4 regions of the Pedobacter riviphilus genome follow, and region 1 is predicted to be linked to each of the others. Evidence: riboswitches for the same ligand, from Rfam matches in the RefSeq annotation. Region 1 holds a riboswitch; each other region holds the start of a gene.

Region 1 (4,824 bases):
TTACGCGCATAAAGAATGGAGCGGTTTGCTAGGCTCTTTATATCTGTCCCGCTGGCAGCGCTTTATTAAGGAGCAATTAGCTAAGATGGAAGGTAAGGAAAGCAATAGCCCCGATTATTTTGCCATGGAAGTGGCCTGGACAAAGTCGGCTGATACCTATAGGCTAAAGCCTATAAATGTTTCTCAGCTAAATAAATTGATTGATAATATATTAAAATAACCGGTTTTTATTCCAAGTAGTTCGCATATAATTAACTAAGAACAACCATTACTGACGAAAAAAATATGAAAATTAAATTTTTACCATTGCTTATATTTATCTGTTTAATAAATAATCTGTTAGCGCAAACTAAATCACAAGATCCAAAACACACTTTCGCTATTGAGGGCGGTAATTTTCTGTTAGACGGTAAACCGATTCAAATTTATAGTGGAGAAATGCATTATGCACGCATTCCAAAACCTTATTGGCGCCACCGCTTGAGAATGATGAAAGCAATGGGTTTAAATGCTGTGGCTACTTATGTTTTTTGGAATTACCATGAAACTGCTCCCGGGGTTTGGGATTTTAAGACTGGTAATCGAGATATCGCCGAATACATCAAAACTGCTCAAGAAGAGGGTTTATTTGTGATCCTTAGACCAGGCCCATATGTTTGTGCGGAATGGGAATTTGGAGGCTATCCATGGTTTTTGCAAAAGGTGCCAGGCATGGTTATTCGTGGCAATAATCCACAATATTTAGCTGCAACAAAAGCTTATTTTACTGCACTGTACGGACAGCTTAAAAATCTTTTAATAACCAATGGAGGTCCAATCATAATGGTGCAGGGCGAAAATGAATTTGGGTCTTATGTGGCTCAACGTAAGGATGTTCCGTTAGAAGATCATAAAAGGTATAGCGCAGCTGTATTTCAACAGTTAAAAGATATTGGCTTTAATGTGCCATTTTTTACTTCAGACGGAAGTTGGCTTTTTGAGGGGGGCGCATTACCAGGAGCTTTACCAACTGCAAATGGTGAAGATGATGTAACCAAGCTTAAGGAATTGGTGAATAAATACAATGGTGGTAAAGGACCTTATATGGTAGCAGAATTTTATCCTGGCTGGTTAGCCCATTGGGCAGAGCCTTTTCCTAAAGTTTCTACGCAAGCAGTGGTTAAGCAAACGCAAAAATATTTAGATGGTGGCGTATCTTTTAATTATTATATGGTACATGGAGGTACAAATTTCGGTTTTACATCAGGCGCAAATTATGATAACAAACATGATATTCAGCCAGATTTAACCAGTTATGATTATGATGCGCCAATTAGTGAGGCTGGTTGGGCTACCGAAAAGTACAATGCTTTAAGAGATTTGCTGAAGAAGCCAGAAACTCCAGCTGTTCCGGCAAAAATTCCTTTAATTGCTATTCCGGATATTATTTTAACAAAAGCAGTTGATTTGGAAGATATTAAAAGTAAAATTACACCAGTAAATGACGATAATCCTTTAACTTTTGAAGCTTTAAATCAAGGACATGGCTACATTTGGTACAGCAAAAAATTTAATCAGCCTATTAGTGGTAAACTAGAGTTGGCTGGTTTGCGTGATTATGCCATTGTGTATGTCAACGGAACTAAGGTTGCTGAATTAAACAGCTATTATAAAAAATATGATTGTGATATTGACATTCCTTTTAATGCCGTTTTAGATATTGTAGTTGAAAATATGGGGCGTATTAACTACGGGGCAAAAATCATTAACAGTACAAAAGGTATCATTTCTCCGGTAATTATTAATGGACAAACTATTAGCGGAAACTGGAATATGTATAAGTTGCCTATGGAGGTTGTGCCTAATTTAGCCTTGGCAAAAAATACGGCAACAGTTGGAAGACCAGCTTTTTACGAAGGAAGTTTTTCTCTAACAAAAACTGGTGATACTTTTCTTGATATGCGTGATTGGGGTAAAGGTATCGTGTTTATTAACGGAATAAATATAGGACGTTACTGGAGCGTTGGTCCCCAACAAACGCTGTACCTACCAGGTTGTTGGCTAAAAAAGGGTAAGAATGAAATTGTAATTTTCGAGCAGAATAATGACACGCTACACAAAGTAATTAAATCTGTAGAAGTACCTGTATTAGAATTACTGAAGCCTTAAAGTATTAACCTAGATGATCTTCGATCATTCCTTTAAGAAGTTATTCCATCGTTTTGGGTGATTTTTATGAAGTTGGATTACACTGCCTTAATGGGAGGCAGTGTAGATCACTATGCGCTGTAACAATTATTATAGCTGTGGCTTAATAAATTATCGGGTCTAAAACGAAACAATATCTAAATTCCGTTAAAAGGAAATAATGCAGTATTACATTACTCAGCTGACTTTTTTCTAGTAAATGTTTTTCGGTTCAGTCAAACTTTTTTACAGCTTAAAACAATGGTTAGATAAAATCTGGCAGTGTTTTAATGTGTTCGGTTCTAAGGTAATGTTTTTCATCAACTGTTTTGAAAAACAGTGATTGCAGAGTTCAAATCTTGTCTATTAATGTCACAACGCTGTAATTATATACATAATATTGGCTTAGCACAAAAAAATCAAATTAAAGACTATAATATCCATAGAAATTATATACATTTGTGCCGTTAATATATTTTTGACTTATCCAGAAAGACGGAGGGAAAAGGCCCTGTGATGTCTTAGCAACCTGTTGCCAAATAAGGTGCTAAATCCTTCCCGTAAGGGAAAGATAAGAATAACTTTCTCCGGAAATCTGAATAAGCAGTGATGATTTAAAATTGAAAGATGAGTATTTATTTAGATAATGCAGCGACCACCCCACTTGCCAGTGAGGTTTTTACAGCCATGAAGCCCTTTATTTTTGAGTCATTTGCAAACCCGTCTTCGGCACACGCTTTAGGCAGGTATGCCAGAGAAGCCGTAGAGCGATCGAGAGAAATTATTGCGGATACTTTATATACAGAACCAGGAAATATTTTCTTTACTTCTGGCGGAACCGAAGGCGATAATACAGCTTTACTTTCAGCAGTTTATAACCATAATATCCGGGTTGTTATTACTTCCAGATTAGAGCATTATGCTGTTTTAAATACACTTAAAGCTTTGGCAGACAGTGGTGTAATCAGATTGGTATATCTGGAAAACGATAGCAAAGGCAAATTATCGCTCGCTGAGCTGGATACTTTGCTCGAAAATGAAGAACCGGCACTAATATCCTTAATGCACGGTAACAATGAAATAGGAAATTTAAATCCCATTTTGGAAATTGCCGATCTTGCTGAGCATCATGGTGCGATATTCCATTCAGATACGGTGCAAACCATTGGCCATATCGATATTAACACCCGCCAGCTGGCGCCCGATTTTCTGGTGGGCTCGGCGCATAAGTTTCATGGGCCGAAAGGTGTTGGTTTTCTATATGCAAAAGAACCGGCTAATCTGCGTGCTTTTATTAAGGGAGGAGGGCAGGAATCGGGAAAGCGGGCAGGTACCGAGAACGTAGCAGGTATTGTAGGGATGGCAGCGGCACTTCAGCATGCCTATGATAACCAAAACCTTTACGAAACACATATCCATTCACTTAAAAAAAGATTGCTTAACGGGCTTACAAGCCTTTCTGAAATAAACTTTAACGGTTATTCAGATCATCCTGATAAAAGCTTATCTACGGTATTAAGTGTTTCATTACCCGCATTGCCCAATGGTGCAGATTTGTTACAAACTTTAGACAGGGCAGGCATATTTGTTTCGGGAGGAAGCGCCTGTTCTTCCAATCATTCATCGCATGTTATTGAAGCATTGGGAACTGGTAAAAATGAAGAAACAATCAGGTTTTCTTTCAGCAGGTTTAATACCCAGGCCGAAATCGATGAAGTGGTTGCACTGTTGAACAGCCTTTACCGCAATCGTCAGGAACAATCAAACCTCCTTTACGCTTAAAAATAATTCCTAATCATACATCAATAAATTAATCTGAAATGAAAAAAACACTACTCGTTGCAGTTGCTGTACTACCACTAGCTGCACTGGCACAAAAACCATTCTCGTTAAACGGAACCCTAAAAAATGATAAGGGGAATGAGAAAATTTACTTGAGCTATTCGAAAGATGGTAAATCGATTTTAGACTCCACTGAATTAAAAAACGGCACTTTTGCTTTTAAAGGTGAGATCGCCGATCCGCTAAGGGCTTCGGTATATAAAAAGCCCGCTGAAAAGAATGGAAAACGCGATTTCTTGTCCATTTACCTTGAAGCTGCCAATATTCAGCTGGTATCTGCCGATTCTTTAAAAAATGCATCGATCAGCGGGTCGAAAGTAAATGCAGATAATGAAAAACTTAAGGCTTTAACCAAACCAGTTCAGGATAAACTGGCTGCAATAAATGGCGAATTTGGCAAATTAACCGCCGAACAAAAGAAAGACGAAGCCTTAACTGAGGCTATTTATAAGCGCTACGAAGCTGCAAGTAAAGAGTTGGAGCCCATTTATATCGATTTTGCCCGTTCCAATCCGCAGTCTTATGTTAGCTTATCAGCCATCTCCCAGATTGCAACCAGCGAATCTGCCCAACCTGAGGCCGAAAAGGCTTATGCTGCATTGAGTCAGAGTCTTAAAGACAGCAAATCGGGCAAAGATATTTCAACTTATTTTGATGCGATAAAGAACACTAAAATAGGCGTTCAGGCTTTAGATTTTACACAAAATGATGTGAACGACAAGCCTGTAAAGCTATCTGATTTTAAAGGTAAATATGTTCTGGTTGATTTCTGGGCATCGTGGTGTGGCCCTTGCAGACAAGAGAATCCGAACGTTG
Region 2 (4,824 bases), 1.7 Mb from region 1:
ACTTAATTTTAAAGTTTTTCTCTCGCGCATATTTAATGTCGTGGTTAGAAAGATTCTGTATACCAATGTTTAAAATGGCATCAGGATTTACGAATAAACCATAAGCATGTGCGGTAGCAATAGCCAGTTTATATTTTGGATCGTAACCTCCCACGTCTAAAATCGGATCGGTTTCTGCAAAACCTAAATCCTGTGCTTCTTTTAATGCCGAATCGTAACCTTGATTTTCGTTAAATATTTTTGATAAAATATAATTAGATGAGCCATTAAAAATTCCACTCAAAGCATGGAATAATTCATTATCATAATATTCTTCTAAATTGCGGATAATTGGGATACTGCCACAAACGGCTCCTTCATACAATAAAGAAGTGCCATACTCCTGTTGTAAATCTACCAGCTCTTTTAAGTGTGTGGCGATCATTTTTTTATTGGCCGATACTACGTTTTTACCATTTTTTAATGCCGTAGTAACAATTTCGTAAGCGGCATCCGCATCATTAATCAATTCTACAATCGTATTGATCTCTGTATTGTTCAGTATTTCGTTGCGATCAGTAGTAAACAGATCTTTATTAAGGGTACGCTTCTTTCTTGGGTCTTTTATTGCAATTTTAATGATCTCCAGGTTCAGGTTCTGGCTTTGGATAATATCCAATAAACCTTGTCCTACAACACCGAAACCAAATAAACCGATTTTTAAATTCTTACTCATTATTTTAGACTTGATTACACAGATAAACAGATTACTGATTAACTGCATTTATTTTATATTATTTTTTGTTGAATTTGATAGTACAGGTATTAGCTATTCACTTTATCCCTAAACCATAACCTTCTACCTCCTATGCAGTGTGCTGCAGTTTAATTATCTTTTTATTCCGGCTTTCCTTAATAAAGTTTCCGATTATGTTAGTCAAAGCATCTGTTTCGATTAAAAATCCATCATGGCCATAATCTGAGTGCAAAGCACTAAATTCTGCTCCCGGGATATGATCGGCCAGATATTTTTGTTCCGATAAAGGAAATAAAACGTCATTTTCTATCCCGATTACCAAGGTATTTGCCGTAATTAGTTTTAGTGCATCGGCAATGCTTTTGCGGTTACGGCCTACATTGTGGCTGTCCATTGCTTTGGTTAAATAATAATAACTGTAAGCGTTAAAGCGGTTGATCAGTTTTTCTCCCTGATAGTTCTGATAAGAAGACGATCTGAAATTGTCGGTCTTATCGTTTACACTTTCTACCTGCGTACTGCCGTAAGCACTGTAGGTTCTATAACTTAATAGCGCAATGCTACGGGCTGTTTTTAAACCTTTGCTGCCACCGTTTGGTTGGTTGGCATAAAAAGTTCTATCGGTAGTAATGGCCAAACGCTGACTTTCGTTAAAAGCAATTCCCCAAGGAGAATGTGCTGCATTGGTGGCAATCAAGATCAGGTTTTCGATTTTATTCGGTTCCGAAATACTCCATTCAACAGCTTGTTGCCCGCCTAAAGAACCTCCGATTAATAATTTAATATAATTAATACCTAAATGCGCAGCCAATAACTGGTGTGCCGATACTAAATCGCGGATGGTAAACTGCGGAAAAGAAAGGTAATAAGGTAAGCCCGTTACCGGATTAGTACTTAATGGGTTTGTACTACCATAATGCGAGCCTAAAACATTAGCACAAACAACATAATGCTCTTCCGGATTGAATAAAGCATTTTCACCGAACAAACCTTCCCACCATTCAAAAACATCAGCATTGGCAGTAAGTGCATGGCAAACCCAAATCACATTATCTTTATTTGCATTTAATTTGCCATAAGTTTGATATGCAATTTGCAGGTTACGGATTTTTTTTCCGCTTTCTAATTTAAACTGTTTGTTATAATGATATGTTGATGCTGTACTCATTGTTTTGTTGTATTCGGAATATTAACGGTTAGGCTTGTAAACTCTCTGTTGGAACTGAAGCATTAATTGTTGCAAATGCCTGTTCGAAATCGGCTTTAATATCATCAATATGCTCAATGCCTACTGATACCCTTAAAGCATTCGGTTTTACACCTGCAGCTAATTGTTCCGTTTCGCTTAATTGTTGGTGTGTTGTGGCCGAAGGTTGAATGATCAGCGTTTTTGCATCACCCACATTGGCCAGGTGAGATACCAGTTTTAAGCTATCAATTACCTGTGTTGCATTTTCTTTGCTTCCGGCTAACTCGAAAGATAAAACTGCGCCAAAACCATTGCTTAAATATTTTTTAGCCAGGTTATTGTATTTACTGCTGGCTAAGCCAGGGTACTGAACTTCTTTAACTAATGGATGGTTTTCTAACCAGGTGGCCAATTCTAATGCATTATCTACATGACGTTGTACGCGGAGCGATAATGTTTCTAATCCTTGTAATAAAAGAAAAGAATTGAAAGGCGATAGGGCAGGCCCAAGATCTCTTAATCCCTCTACACGGGCACGGATGATAAACTGGATGTTTCCAAATGGTCCACCGATACCAAAAACATCACTAAAAACCAAACCATGATAGCCTTCAGAAGGCTCAGAGAACTGAGGAAATTTGCCATTGCCCCAGTTGTAATTTCCACCGTCAACTATTACTCCGCCAATGCTTGTTCCATGGCCACCGATCCATTTCGTTGCAGATTCTACAACAATATTGGCACCATGTTCCAATGGTTTAAACAAATAACCTCCTGCACCAAAAGTATTGTCGACTATTAAAGGGAGATCGTATTTTTTTGCAATGGCGGCAATTTTTTCGAAATCTGGAACGCTAAACGCCGGATTTCCGATGGTTTCGAGATAAATGGCTTTAGTTTTATCGGTAATTTTAGCTTCAAATTCTTCAGGTACATCTGGATTTGCAAAATCGACATGTATACCCAAACGTTTAAAAGCTACTTTAAATTGGTTGTAAGTTCCACCGTAAATGTGAGATGAAGAAACAATGCTATCACCAGCTTCCAATATGTTATTTAACGCTATAAATTGAGCAGCTTGCCCCGATGCAACAGCCAAAGCAGCTACACCACCTTCTAAGGCTGCTATACGTTTTTCGAAAACATCGTTGGTAGGATTCATAATCCTGGTGTAGATATTGCCAAATTCTTTTAAGGCAAATAAATTTGCGCCATGCTCAGCGTTTTTAAAACCATAAGAAGTGGTTTGGTAAATGGGAACAGCCCTTGAACCTGTTGTTGGATCTATTTCCTGGCCAGCGTGTAATTGTAAAGTTTCAAATTTATATGATGTTGACATAGTATCTATTTTTTTAATTGTTGAGTGGGTAAATGCATTAAGATTTTGGGCAATCGTAAAATGTAACAAGGCGTATCCCGATTTTTCGGGACCTTCCAGTTTGAAAGAAACAAAAAAGGAAGATTTTTAAATTACAGTATGCAACAGCACATACAAGCAATCGCGCGCATATCACAACAAGTAATAGAAATAGAAGCTCGTTCTAACTTCTTAAGGTTTGATTTGGGTTCGCCCAGCGATTGAAGATTTAATGTTTTCATCAGTTCTAATTTATATCTCCAAATAACACCATGTTATCCGGTCAGGAATTGGCACCTTCTCTTTCTGAGGGTTGCCAGTGGGTCATCGAGCCAGTCTCTCGCCACTTCTTTATAAATCAACCTGTGAAGATTGACTTTTATTTAGCTTTCCGCCAAATAATATTCCAAATGTCTGAATTAAATTTTAATCGACAAAATAAAATTTCGAATTTACACTAAGACATTGAAAATGAGTGATGTATTTTTATAGCGATATACCAAACTAAAACTTTTAATATAAAATTAACGCTTAAAATTCTAAGTTTGTGTTACCTATCTAAATTTAATCATGATGAAAAATATAAAAGCTTTAGGTTTAGGCCTGCTACTAACTGCAATGTGTTTAAGTAATGCAAACGCCCAGTTTGGTGGTTTGAAGGACAAATTACTAAAAGTTGGCACGGCCCAGGGTGCTAAAGCATTAGGCGTAGACAAGTTTTTAAAGCAACCTGCTGCCATTACCACTAATTTTGAAGATGTAAATAGAGAAGGCGAAAAACAGCCTGATTTTATTAATTCATTAAATTTAAAAGCCCAGCCCTTGTATTTACTGCCTAAAAATCCAGAAGGCGGTTTCGTGCTTTGCGAGGGGCTTTACGAAATGACCAATAAAAGCTACTGCCTAAAAGCCGGAACTTTTGCGCCATCAAAAGGAGATGGATATATGTTTGCCCCAGTTTTAGGGCCGAAAGAAGAAATTGTGGTTTCTATACTTAAAAGTGCAGAAAAACATCCTGATGTTGAACAACATGATATCCAGACGTTGTTATGGACCATTATCGCCAGAACGAAATTTGCCGATTTCAATGGACAGGTTAAACTTACTGCGATAAAATTATTAACACCGAAACAACTTACGCAATTAGAAGGAGGTGCTTTAGGTGTTTTGCCTTTTGATGTAATGGAAAAAGCTAAAGATCAGTTACCATCAGGCGTGAGGGCCGTTTTTGAAGCAGAAAATAATATTCGCCAACTAGTAGCTTCTGGAAATTATACTTATGCCGACATGGAAAAGTACGCCATTATAGCAGGTATGGCTCCTCCAAGAAGCGATGTGCCAAGTGGTATCTGGACTAAACACCCTGACGGTTATTATGTGCGTTATTTTCCTTCTGGTTATTCGATTACCAAAGTGCAGGTATATGTACCAAAAGAATTATTGGCAAATGGAGCTAGGCTGGTTTATGATGCAGCAGGAGATATTGCCTGTCCAGCCAATACTGGATCGCAACGTTTAGCGCAGACTAATGAGCCCTTGGAG
Region 3 (4,824 bases), 2.2 Mb from region 1:
TAAGTTGAGGGTTTGCATTAAACGGCGCACTAAATGCATAAGTATTAATCAAACGGTAAGGATCTGCATCTTTACCAACTTTAGACCAACCTCCGCGTATTTTTAAATAGTTAAGAGCTTCGCTTTTAATATCGAACGCTTCGGTTGCTACAAAACTTCCGTTAAATGATGGGTAAAAATAAGACCTGTTCTGTGCGGGCAAGGTAGATGACCAATCGTTACGGGCCGTAATGTTGGCAAAAAGGTAATTTCTGAAGCCAATCTGTCCAGAGGCATAAACACTGTAAGATTTTAATCTTGATAAATTATTTGATGAAATTAGCGGATCACGAGAGTTTTTAAGGGTATAAAGTCCGGCGATGGCCAGTTTAGGTGCACTTTGATCGTTCTGCTCAATATATTGCCTGCGTATGTTCCCACCACCTAACAATTCGAGGCTAAAATCATCATTCAACTGTTTGTTAAAGTTTAATGTCGCGTCTGTATTATTTTCACTTACGGTAAAGGCACTCTCAGTATAAGAGCCGAAAGGCGTTCCATTGGTACCATAGGCAATCCTCACTTTACGTCTATCGTTGTAATAATCGGTCCCTGATCTGAAATTGAAATCAAGTCCATCAATAATCTTATAGTTAAGGGCTAAACTTCCAATAATCCGGCTACGGTTTTGCGATACTGTATTTTCGTATGCTACCCAATAAGGATTGCTGTAATAGCTGTTGTTCCAGTTAAACGTTTTTCCATTTTCGTCCAAATAGTTTTTCAATTGGTTAATATCAACCTGGCGGCCGAACCAGGTAAACTGCAACATCGTACTGGTTGATCTCGAACCGCCTGTTCCAGGTAAATTATCAGAGTTAAGTTTGCTATAATTTGCATTGGCAGTTAAGGTTAACTTCGGTGTTATTTTTAATGATGTATTGAGCACAAACGAATTTTTGCCCTGACCAGAGTTAGGTACGATCCCCACCTGTTTTAGGTTATTATATGATATCCGGTAATCATATTTTTCACCGGCATCTGCAACCGATACCCCATTGTTCAATGAATATCCTGTTTGAAAGAAATCGCGCACATTATCGGGATGTGCCACAAAAGGAACGGCTACTCCCTTCGAAAAAAATTGTGGAATTAGTCTACCATCCAATTTAGGTCCCCAGCTTTCATCTACGCCATCGTTAATGCCTTTACCTGCACCGTCTACGTAACTAAACTTGCCTTCAGATCCCTGACCGAAAGCATTTTGATAAACAGGCAGGGTGAGTAAAGTTTCTAAAACAGCATTCGAATTGATGGCAATGCCTAATCCTTTTTTCGATTTACCCGTTTTGGTTTTAATGAGTATAACGCCTGCTGCAGCCCTCGAGCCATATAGCGCCGCGGCATTTGGTCCTTTCAACACACTCACCGATTCTATATCTTCCGGATTGATATCTGAAATGGTATTGGCATAATCTCTTGCCCCAGCCGAATTTAACTGAGAGTTATCTACCGGAATCCCATCAACTACAAATAATGGCTGGTTATTTCCTGCAATGGAAGTTTCTCCCCTAATAACCACTCGTGATGACCCCATACTCCCCTGGCTGTTGGTTACCCGTACACCAGCTATTTTTCCGGCCAGTGCATTTACCAGGTTGGATTCTTTAGCTTCAGCCAAATCCTGTCCTTTTAATTCCTGAACAGCATAACCTAGCGATTTTTTCTGTCGCGAAATACCCAATGCCGTAACCACTACCTCATCCAACGCATTATCGCTTGATTGAAGAATGACCGAAACTGGGCCTGCATTTTTATTGATTTGTATTTCCTGACTCTTAAAACCGATATAAGAAAATACCAAGGTGCCCTTATCTGGTGCACTAATAGAGAAAGCTCCTTTTGCATCAGAAATGGTGGTTTGTTTGGTTTCTTTTATTAATATGGAAACACCTGGGAGTGTTTCACCATCTGCCGACTTTACCGTTCCGGTAACCGTGACATCTTGAGCGGAAAGCTTTTGTGCTATGAGGAGCAAAAAGATAAGCGCTATTGATTTTAAATTTTTAAGCATATTGTGTAGTTAATTAGTTAATAAGGGATAATAATTTTGGGCAAAACAATTCCTAACGGTTAATAACCGTGTTTTATAAGAAAACAAAGGAATGGTTAGATCAAAAAAGCCTGTTAAATGGAGCGATTTTAACAGGGCATGCGCATTCGGAAGTATGCACTAAGGTTTGCATCAATAGCTTTTAGCTTGTCTGTTTTTTTCATCTGAATAATTTTCTTTAAACCGTATTTACTTTTCAAGCGTGCATCAGGGCAAAAAAAAAGCACCCCATAAATCAGAAGTGCTCCATATATTCTTATAAGGATAACGCAAACAACTGACTTAACTACCCCAGATTCATCTGAGATGGAATTAGCACCATTTCTAAAAATTAGATGGTTGCTAAGGCTTCACAGGGCCATTCCCTCCGCCTTTCTTGATAAGTATTTTAAAATAACTGGGGCAAAGGTATAATTAATTCCATTTATCCTATAGTTTTTATAGATTTTTATTGAAATATTTTTTCTTTGGCAATTACATCCATATCTTTGTCTACTAATTTAGTCGATAAATATACATCCCCAATGAAACTAAAATCCATTTTAGCAGCCGTATTGGCCATATCAACAACTTTTATCTATGCCCAGGAACATAATACTTTACCCAATCAGGTAGTAAAACTCAACAAAATAAAATCTAAAGCCTTTGTTTCCCTCGGCAATTGGCGCGGCATAGCGAAAGTAAAGGAAGGTCTGGAAATTCCTTTTAATTTCGAGATCAATGAAAAAAGCGGTCAACAGAAATTATATTTCCGCAATGCCGAAGAAAGTTTCGAAGGTGGTCTGGTAAAACAGACTGCTGATTCACTTTTCGTAAAACTGGATCAGTTTGATAACGAACTCGCATTTGCAATAGATGGCGATCATTTATCTGGTACATTAAGAAAGCAAGATAAAACTGGCCAACCTTTGGTAATTATTGCTGAACGAAAAAATTATCGTTTTAAAACGGCAGATAAACCAGCAACAGCAGACTATTCTGGTAGTTATGATGTGGTTTTTAAATCGCCAAATGGTAAAGAAGAAAAAACAGTAGGTTTATTTAAGCAAACGGGAAACAAACTTACGGGTACTTTTTTACGCGTAACAGGCGATTCGCGCTATCTGGAGGGCGTTGTGGAAGGAAATGAGTTTCAACTTTCTAGTTTTATTGGCTCCTCCTCTCCTGCCTATTACAAAGGAACTTTCCAGTCAGATGGCTCATTAACCGGTGAAATTTTAGGTACAAGGGGAAGCCAGTCTTTTACCGGGACCAAAAATAAAGATGCTGCCCTGCCTGATCCTTATAAACTCACCTACCTTAAAAAAGGATATAAAACACTTGATTTTAGCTTTCCTGATATCAACGGGAAAAAGATTTCGCTAAAAGATGAGAAGTATAAAAACAAAGTGGTGATTTTGACCATCACCGGAAGCTGGTGCCCTAACTGTGTTGACGAAGCTACCTTTTTGGCGCCGTGGTACAAAAAGAACAAAAACCGCAGTGTAGAAATTATCGCTTTACATTACGAACGCTCAACCGAACCTGAATATGCAAAAAAGGTGATGACACGTTTCCGCGAACGTTTTGGAATTGATTACGACCAGGTTATTGCAGGTACTGCCGATAAACAGGTGGTATCCGAATCGTTGCCTGCACTCGATTCTTTTTTATCGTTCCCAACCACGATAATAATTGATAAACAAGGTAATGTAGCCCAGATCCATACTGGTTTTAATGGTCCGGCCACAGGTAAGTTTTATGATGAATTTATTAAAGAATTTAATACTGAGATTGATACGTTACTGAAGAAATAAGCATAGCACTCTCATTTCTTATCGGTTGGTGTCTCACCAACCGAAATAAAGCGTTGGTCGGTGAGACACCGACCAATAGAACTTCCGTGATTTCCGTGCTTCCGTGGCAAATTAAATGGTAGCACAGGCAAGCCACTCCAAATAATAAATAATAATGCATAATGTATCGTTTTTGTAAAGCAGGTTTAGCGCACTTCAGTTCGGGCAGTCCTTCTTTTCGCTTCTATCTTTTTGTGACTGTAATTACATAAAAAATAGCGTTTTACATTTTGTTCTTAGTAGTAACTGTGTTTTTAGCCCCGGGCGAAGCGGCATCCCTGAAGCGCAGCGAAAGGATATAGCAGAGAACGGGAACAAACTTTAATAATTGCCCCTGACATTGCGCTTCAAAAACATATACCGTTCCCTTTTTGGAAAGCAGGTTTAGCGTACTTCGGTTAGGGCAGTCCTTCTTTCCGCTCCTATCTTTTTGCGAATGTTATTGCTGCCTGTTTGGCTCTGCAACAAAAAGGATAGCCGCTGCAATAAGGTTTATTTAACAAAGGTTTGTACAAGGAACAAAATAGCGTTTTACATTTTGTTCTTAGTAGCAACTGTATTTTTAGCCCCGGGCGAAGCGGCATCCCTGAAGCGCAGCGAAAGGATACAGCGAAGAACGGGAACAAACTTTAATAATTGCCCCTGACACTGCGCTTCAAAAACATATACCGTCTCCTTTTTGGAAAACAGGTTTAGCACACTTCAGTTTTAGGCAGTCCTTCTTTCCGCTCCTATCTTTTTGTAAATGTTATTGCTGTTTGTTTGACCTTTACTGACTGCTTCCGTGGCAAAAGCACCAAGCTATTGAATAGCTTTCGATACAAAACTAATAATTGTTTTCTTTGGTATCACCACCGTTGTTGTCCGGCTAAACCTTGCGATGTTAATCCCATAAAA
Region 4 (4,824 bases), 700 kb from region 1:
CCTGCCTGATAAGCTGGCCCATCCTTAACCACACTGGTAACCATCATGGTATCGTTAAGCATATAATATTCTATACCTACGCCTTCAAAATTCCCTTCCAGGTTATCGGTCATATCTTGCGCATCCGTTGGTGGCAGGTAAACACTATGTGGATCGAGTTGGTGTAAAACGCTGTCGATAGGTAAGTTTTGAAGCGAATCGGTATTGATGTCATCAACATAATTGCCATTGATGATGTGTAAGATCTCGTTTAATTTTTCGTCGCTATTGTTGGCTAACTGCGGACTTTTTTTAACGCCAAAACCTTGATCCTTAATGAATTTTATGCCCAAAAACATACCCGCTATTAAAATTACAGAATAGCTTAAAGCGATCAGTGCGTTATTACGGGTATTTTTTTTCATCAGCGTTACTGCAAATTTATGAAAATTAGCGAGTTGATATATTTTTTAACTGCATTTTCATGTCTTTTGTTTATAATATTTAACATTAATTAACGCAAGGAAGGCCTCGCTTGAAATTTATGACACATATTTTTGGATTTTTAGCGCAGTTTTTAGAAAGAATTTACCGAATTTTATCAAAATTAAATTTATGAATAGAGTTACCGAGCAAGAATCTAACTATGACCACATCGATCAGATGTCGGTATTAGAAGTTTTGCAGGGCATTAATAACGAAGATAAAACTGTAGCATTTGCAGTTGAAAAATGTTTGCCTCAGATTGAAAAATTAACGTCGGCAGTGGCTGGACGGATGAAAAAAGGTGGCCGTCTCTTTTATATAGGTGCAGGTACAAGTGGCCGTTTAGGTGTAGTAGATGCTTCAGAATGCCCGCCTACTTACGGTGTTCCTTTTGATTGGGTTGTAGGAATTATTGCTGGCGGCGATACAGCCATTAGAAGAGCGGTAGAATTTGCTGAAGATGATGCTGAACAAGCCTGGAAAGATCTTCAGGAATTTGAGATTAATGAAAAAGATTGTTTAGTTGGCCTGGCAGCATCGGGTACTACCCCGTACGTCATCGGTGGTTTAAACACGGCACGCAAGCATGGCATTTTAACTGGCTGCATTGTTTGCAATACCGGTGGGCCAATAGCTGCCGAATCTGATTTTCCGGTTGAAGTAGTAGTTGGGCCTGAGTTTGTTACCGGTTCTACCCGGATGAAATCGGGTACGGCGCAAAAGATGGTATTAAACATGTTAAGCACTACTGTTATGGTTCAGTTGGGGCGTGTAGTTGGCAATAAAATGGTCGATATGCAGTTAACCAATCATAAGCTGGTAGATCGTGGTACACAAATGGTTGCCGATGAACTGAATATAGGATATGAAGCAGCAGCAGAGTTATTAACCCGTTATGGAAGTGTGCGTAAAGCAGTTGAAGCCGGACATTAAAAAATGAGAGAATGCTTGAGTGATAGAATTAGAGGATGATTGATCTCAGCAGCAGTATCAAACATTCACTCATTCAAAACTCACCCATTCAATAATTAAAAAGAAGCATGCACGAAATTGAGCCTTATTATCAGTGGAGAGATGATTATATTTCGGCAGAAGATGAGCGTTCGCCATTTTACAATACCGAATATTCGGAACTTTACTTCGATAAGCAGATTTATAACTTTTTACTGCACCCACAATGGGATGAGTTCGGCTCGAATACCCTGTACATGAAGGTGTTGTACGTTGATTATGACCGCAGTTATGCCATTATAGAGTTTATAGGGGAATGGAACGATGCCATTAATAACGATATTATGCTGCTGAAACGCGATATTTTAGAGCTGATGATGGACGAAGGCATTAATAAATTTATCCTGATCGGTGAAAATGTGCTGAATTTTCATGCCTCTGATGACAGTTATTATGAAGAGTGGTTTCAGGAAGTAGAAGATGGCTGGATTGTTGGGGTAAATTTTCAGGAACACGTAATCACCGAGTTTCGCGATAATAACATCGATTATTACATTAACTTTGGTGGTGCATTTGACAATCTGCCATGGCGCACACTAAAACCACTACAGTTCTTTAAAAAAGTTGAAGAACTGCTGACAAAAAGATTAAACTAAATATTTATTTTTATATAGTTAAATACACAAATTTAAAATGGAACAACAAAATTATCAATATCAAGACAACAGTGTTTTTGTACAGGAAAAATCTGTTTCTAAAAAATTCTTTGCAAACGTTTTCTTATGGATGTTCGTGGCATTGAGTTTATCAACAGTAGCTGCCTATTTATTTGGTACCAATGAGCAGTTAATGCAATACCTTTTAAATATTAATCCAACAACTGGTAAAGTGAGCATGTCAATTTTTGGTTATGTAGCCATGTTTGCACCGCTTGGACTGGTTTTATTAATGGGATTCGGATTAAGTAGATTATCATTGCCGGCGTTAATTGGCGTTTTTGTACTTTATTCAGTGTTAACTGGAGTTAGTTTAAGTTTTATCTTGTTAACTTATACTTCAGGTTCAGTAGTGAGCTGTTTTGCAGGAGCTGCCGGAATATTTGGAATTATGGCATTTATGGGCTATACAACCAATATCGACCTAAGTAAATTTGGGCCGATTTTAATGGTTGGGGTAATTGGCTTAGTGATTGCCAGCGTAATTAATATGTTTATTCAAAGCGAACAGTTCAGTTTGTTTATGGCATTTATTGGTATCGCCATATTTACGGCATTAACGGCTTATGATGTGCAAAAAATTAAAAGAATTGGCGAAGGGATAGAAGCTAGCGGCGAACAGGTTCTTCAGATTGAATCTAAAAAAATGGCTATTGTAGCTGCACTATCTCTATACTTAGATTTCTTAAATATCTTCCTTTTCTTACTTCGTATTTTCGGAAGCAGAAAGTAATCATTAACAGAACAATATTCTTAAGGCCGCGCAGTTTTGCGTGGCCTTTGTAATTTTATTTGGTAGCAATGCGATAAATTTTGGAATTGATGTTGCTTTGTTGCATTTTTGTATGCTTATTAAGAAAGACGGAGGGATTAGACCCAACGAAGTCTTAGCAACCTGTAACCTACAAGGTGCTAAATTCTATTCTGCAAATAGCGGAAACAGATAAGTTTAGGATTACGATTCACGTACCAACTTTTTAAATAAGCCTTTTAGAGACTTGAGACTATAGATTTGAGATTTGAGACATTGCGTCTTATCCATGCTCATATCTAACGTCTCATATCTCAAATCTTACAACAAGAATGAGCATAAGAGAAGAATTAGAAAAACGTATTTTGGTGATTGATGGTGCAATGGGTACCATGATTCAGCGATATACCCTAACCGAAGAAGATTTTAGAGGGGAACGATTTAAAAACCATCCCTGTGATGTAAAAGGCAATAACGATTTGCTCAACATCACACGTCCGGATATTATTAAAACAATACACCTGGAGTACCTGGCGGCTGGTGCCGATATCATCGAAACTAATACGTTCAGTACACAGCGCATTTCCATGGCCGATTACCAGATGGAAGACCTTTCTTACGAGATGAGTTTTGAAGGTGCACGTGTGGCAAAAGAAGCTGTAAACGAATTTATGGCTGCAAATCCAGATCGTAAATGCTTTGTGGCCGGTGCTATTGGCCCAACCAACCGTACCCTTTCCATGTCGCCAAATGTAAACGACCCTGGTTTTAGGGCGGTTTATTTTGATGAACTGGAAGCTGCTTATTACGAACAGGTACGTGGTTTGGTAGATGGTGGTTCTGATGTATTATTAATCGAAACCATTTTCGATACGTTAAATGCTAAAGTGGCTATTGTGGCCATTAAAAAATATGAAGAGGTAATTGGCCGTAAACTGGAGATCATGATTTCTGGTACCATTACAGATGCCTCTGGAAGAACGCTTTCAGGCCAAACAGCCGAAGCTTTTTTGAACTCTGTAATGCATGCTAAACCATTAAGTATTGGTTTTAACTGTGCTTTGGGAGCTAAAGAAATGCGTCCGCATATTGAGGAGCTTGCCGCAAAAGCAGGTTGTTATGTTTCGGCCTATCCAAATGCTGGTTTGCCAAATGAGTTTGGAGCTTACGATGAGCAACCGCATGAAACGGCACATTTGGTAGACGATTTTATTGCATCAGGTTTTGTGAACATTGTGGGTGGATGCTGTGGTACCACGCCAGAGCATATTGGTTGTATTGCTAAAAATGCGAGGAAAGCCGAGCCGAGGAAAGTACCAGTGCTTGAGCCTTACATGCGTTTAAGCGGATTGGAACCGGTAACCATCACTCCAGAAAGCATTTTCGTCAATATTGGTGAAAGAACAAATATTACCGGATCCCCTAAATTCTCTAAACTGATCTTAGGTGGCGATTATGAGGCTGCATTGGCTGTTGCCTTACAACAGGTTGAGGGCGGTGCGCAGGTAATCGATGTGAACATGGACGAAGGGATGTTGGATTCGGAAGCGGCAATGACCAAATTCTTAAATCTCATTGCCTCTGAACCTGATATTGCTAAATTGCCCATCATGGTCGATTCATCCAAATGGTCGGTTATTGAAAATGGCTTAAAATGTTTGCAGGGAAAAGGGATTGTAAACTCCATCTCCTTAAAGGAAGGGGAGGAGAAATTCCGCGAAAGCGCCCGCAAAATTATGCAATATGGTGCTGCGGTAGTAGTAATGGCTTTTGATGAGCAGGGACAGGCCGATAATTATGAGCGTAGAAAGGAAATTTGCAAAAGAAGTTACGATATCCTGGTGAATGAAATTGGTTTCCCGGCAGAGGATATTATTTTCGATCCGAATATCTTAACCGTTGCAACAGGATTGGAAGAGCATAATAATTATGCAGTCGATT

What was found. Region 1 has a riboswitch for S-adenosylmethionine ahead of H9N25_RS01175 (cysteine desulfurase family protein). Riboswitches for the same ligand answer to the same signal wherever they lie in the genome.
Region 2: it holds a riboswitch for S-adenosylmethionine, as region 1 does, so the genes downstream of both, H9N25_RS08010 (O-acetylhomoserine aminocarboxypropyltransferase/cysteine synthase family protein) here and H9N25_RS01175 (cysteine desulfurase family protein) in region 1, are expected to answer to the same signal.
Region 3: it holds a riboswitch for S-adenosylmethionine, as region 1 does, so the genes downstream of both, H9N25_RS10200 (SusC/RagA family TonB-linked outer membrane protein) here and H9N25_RS01175 (cysteine desulfurase family protein) in region 1, are expected to answer to the same signal.
Region 4: it holds a riboswitch for S-adenosylmethionine, as region 1 does, so the genes downstream of both, metH (methionine synthase) here and H9N25_RS01175 (cysteine desulfurase family protein) in region 1, are expected to answer to the same signal.

The regions. Positions count from the first base shown of each region.
Region 1 covers NZ_CP061171.1:280,978-285,801, forward strand. The annotation lists gene H9N25_RS01165 (alpha-N-acetylglucosaminidase) at 1-220, shown strand, start outside; gene H9N25_RS01170 (glycoside hydrolase family 35 protein) at 286-2,148, shown strand; SAM riboswitch class I at 2,647-2,744, shown strand; gene H9N25_RS01175 (cysteine desulfurase family protein) at 2,794-3,948, shown strand; gene H9N25_RS01180 (TlpA disulfide reductase family protein) at 3,987-4,824, shown strand, end outside.
Region 2 covers NZ_CP061171.1:1,953,488-1,958,311, forward strand. The annotation lists gene H9N25_RS08000 (homoserine dehydrogenase) at 1-715, opposite strand, end outside; gene H9N25_RS08005 (homoserine O-acetyltransferase family protein) at 846-1,904, opposite strand; gene H9N25_RS08010 (O-acetylhomoserine aminocarboxypropyltransferase/cysteine synthase family protein) at 1,933-3,264, opposite strand; SAM riboswitch class I at 3,532-3,642, opposite strand; gene H9N25_RS08015 (hypothetical protein) at 3,853-4,824, shown strand, end outside.
Region 3 covers NZ_CP061171.1:2,492,050-2,496,873, forward strand. The annotation lists gene H9N25_RS10200 (SusC/RagA family TonB-linked outer membrane protein) at 1-2,053, opposite strand, end outside; SAM riboswitch class I at 2,372-2,478, opposite strand; gene H9N25_RS10205 (TlpA disulfide reductase family protein) at 2,617-3,888, shown strand; gene H9N25_RS10210 (trypsin-like peptidase domain-containing protein) at 4,729-4,824, opposite strand, start outside.
Region 4 covers NZ_CP061171.1:5,403,318-5,408,141, forward strand. The annotation lists gene H9N25_RS22345 (S41 family peptidase) at 1-404, opposite strand, end outside; gene murQ (N-acetylmuramic acid 6-phosphate etherase) at 595-1,398, shown strand; gene H9N25_RS22355 (hypothetical protein) at 1,506-2,072, shown strand; gene H9N25_RS22360 (Bax inhibitor-1/YccA family protein) at 2,110-2,865, shown strand; SAM riboswitch class I at 2,979-3,082, shown strand; gene metH (methionine synthase) at 3,216-4,824, shown strand, end outside.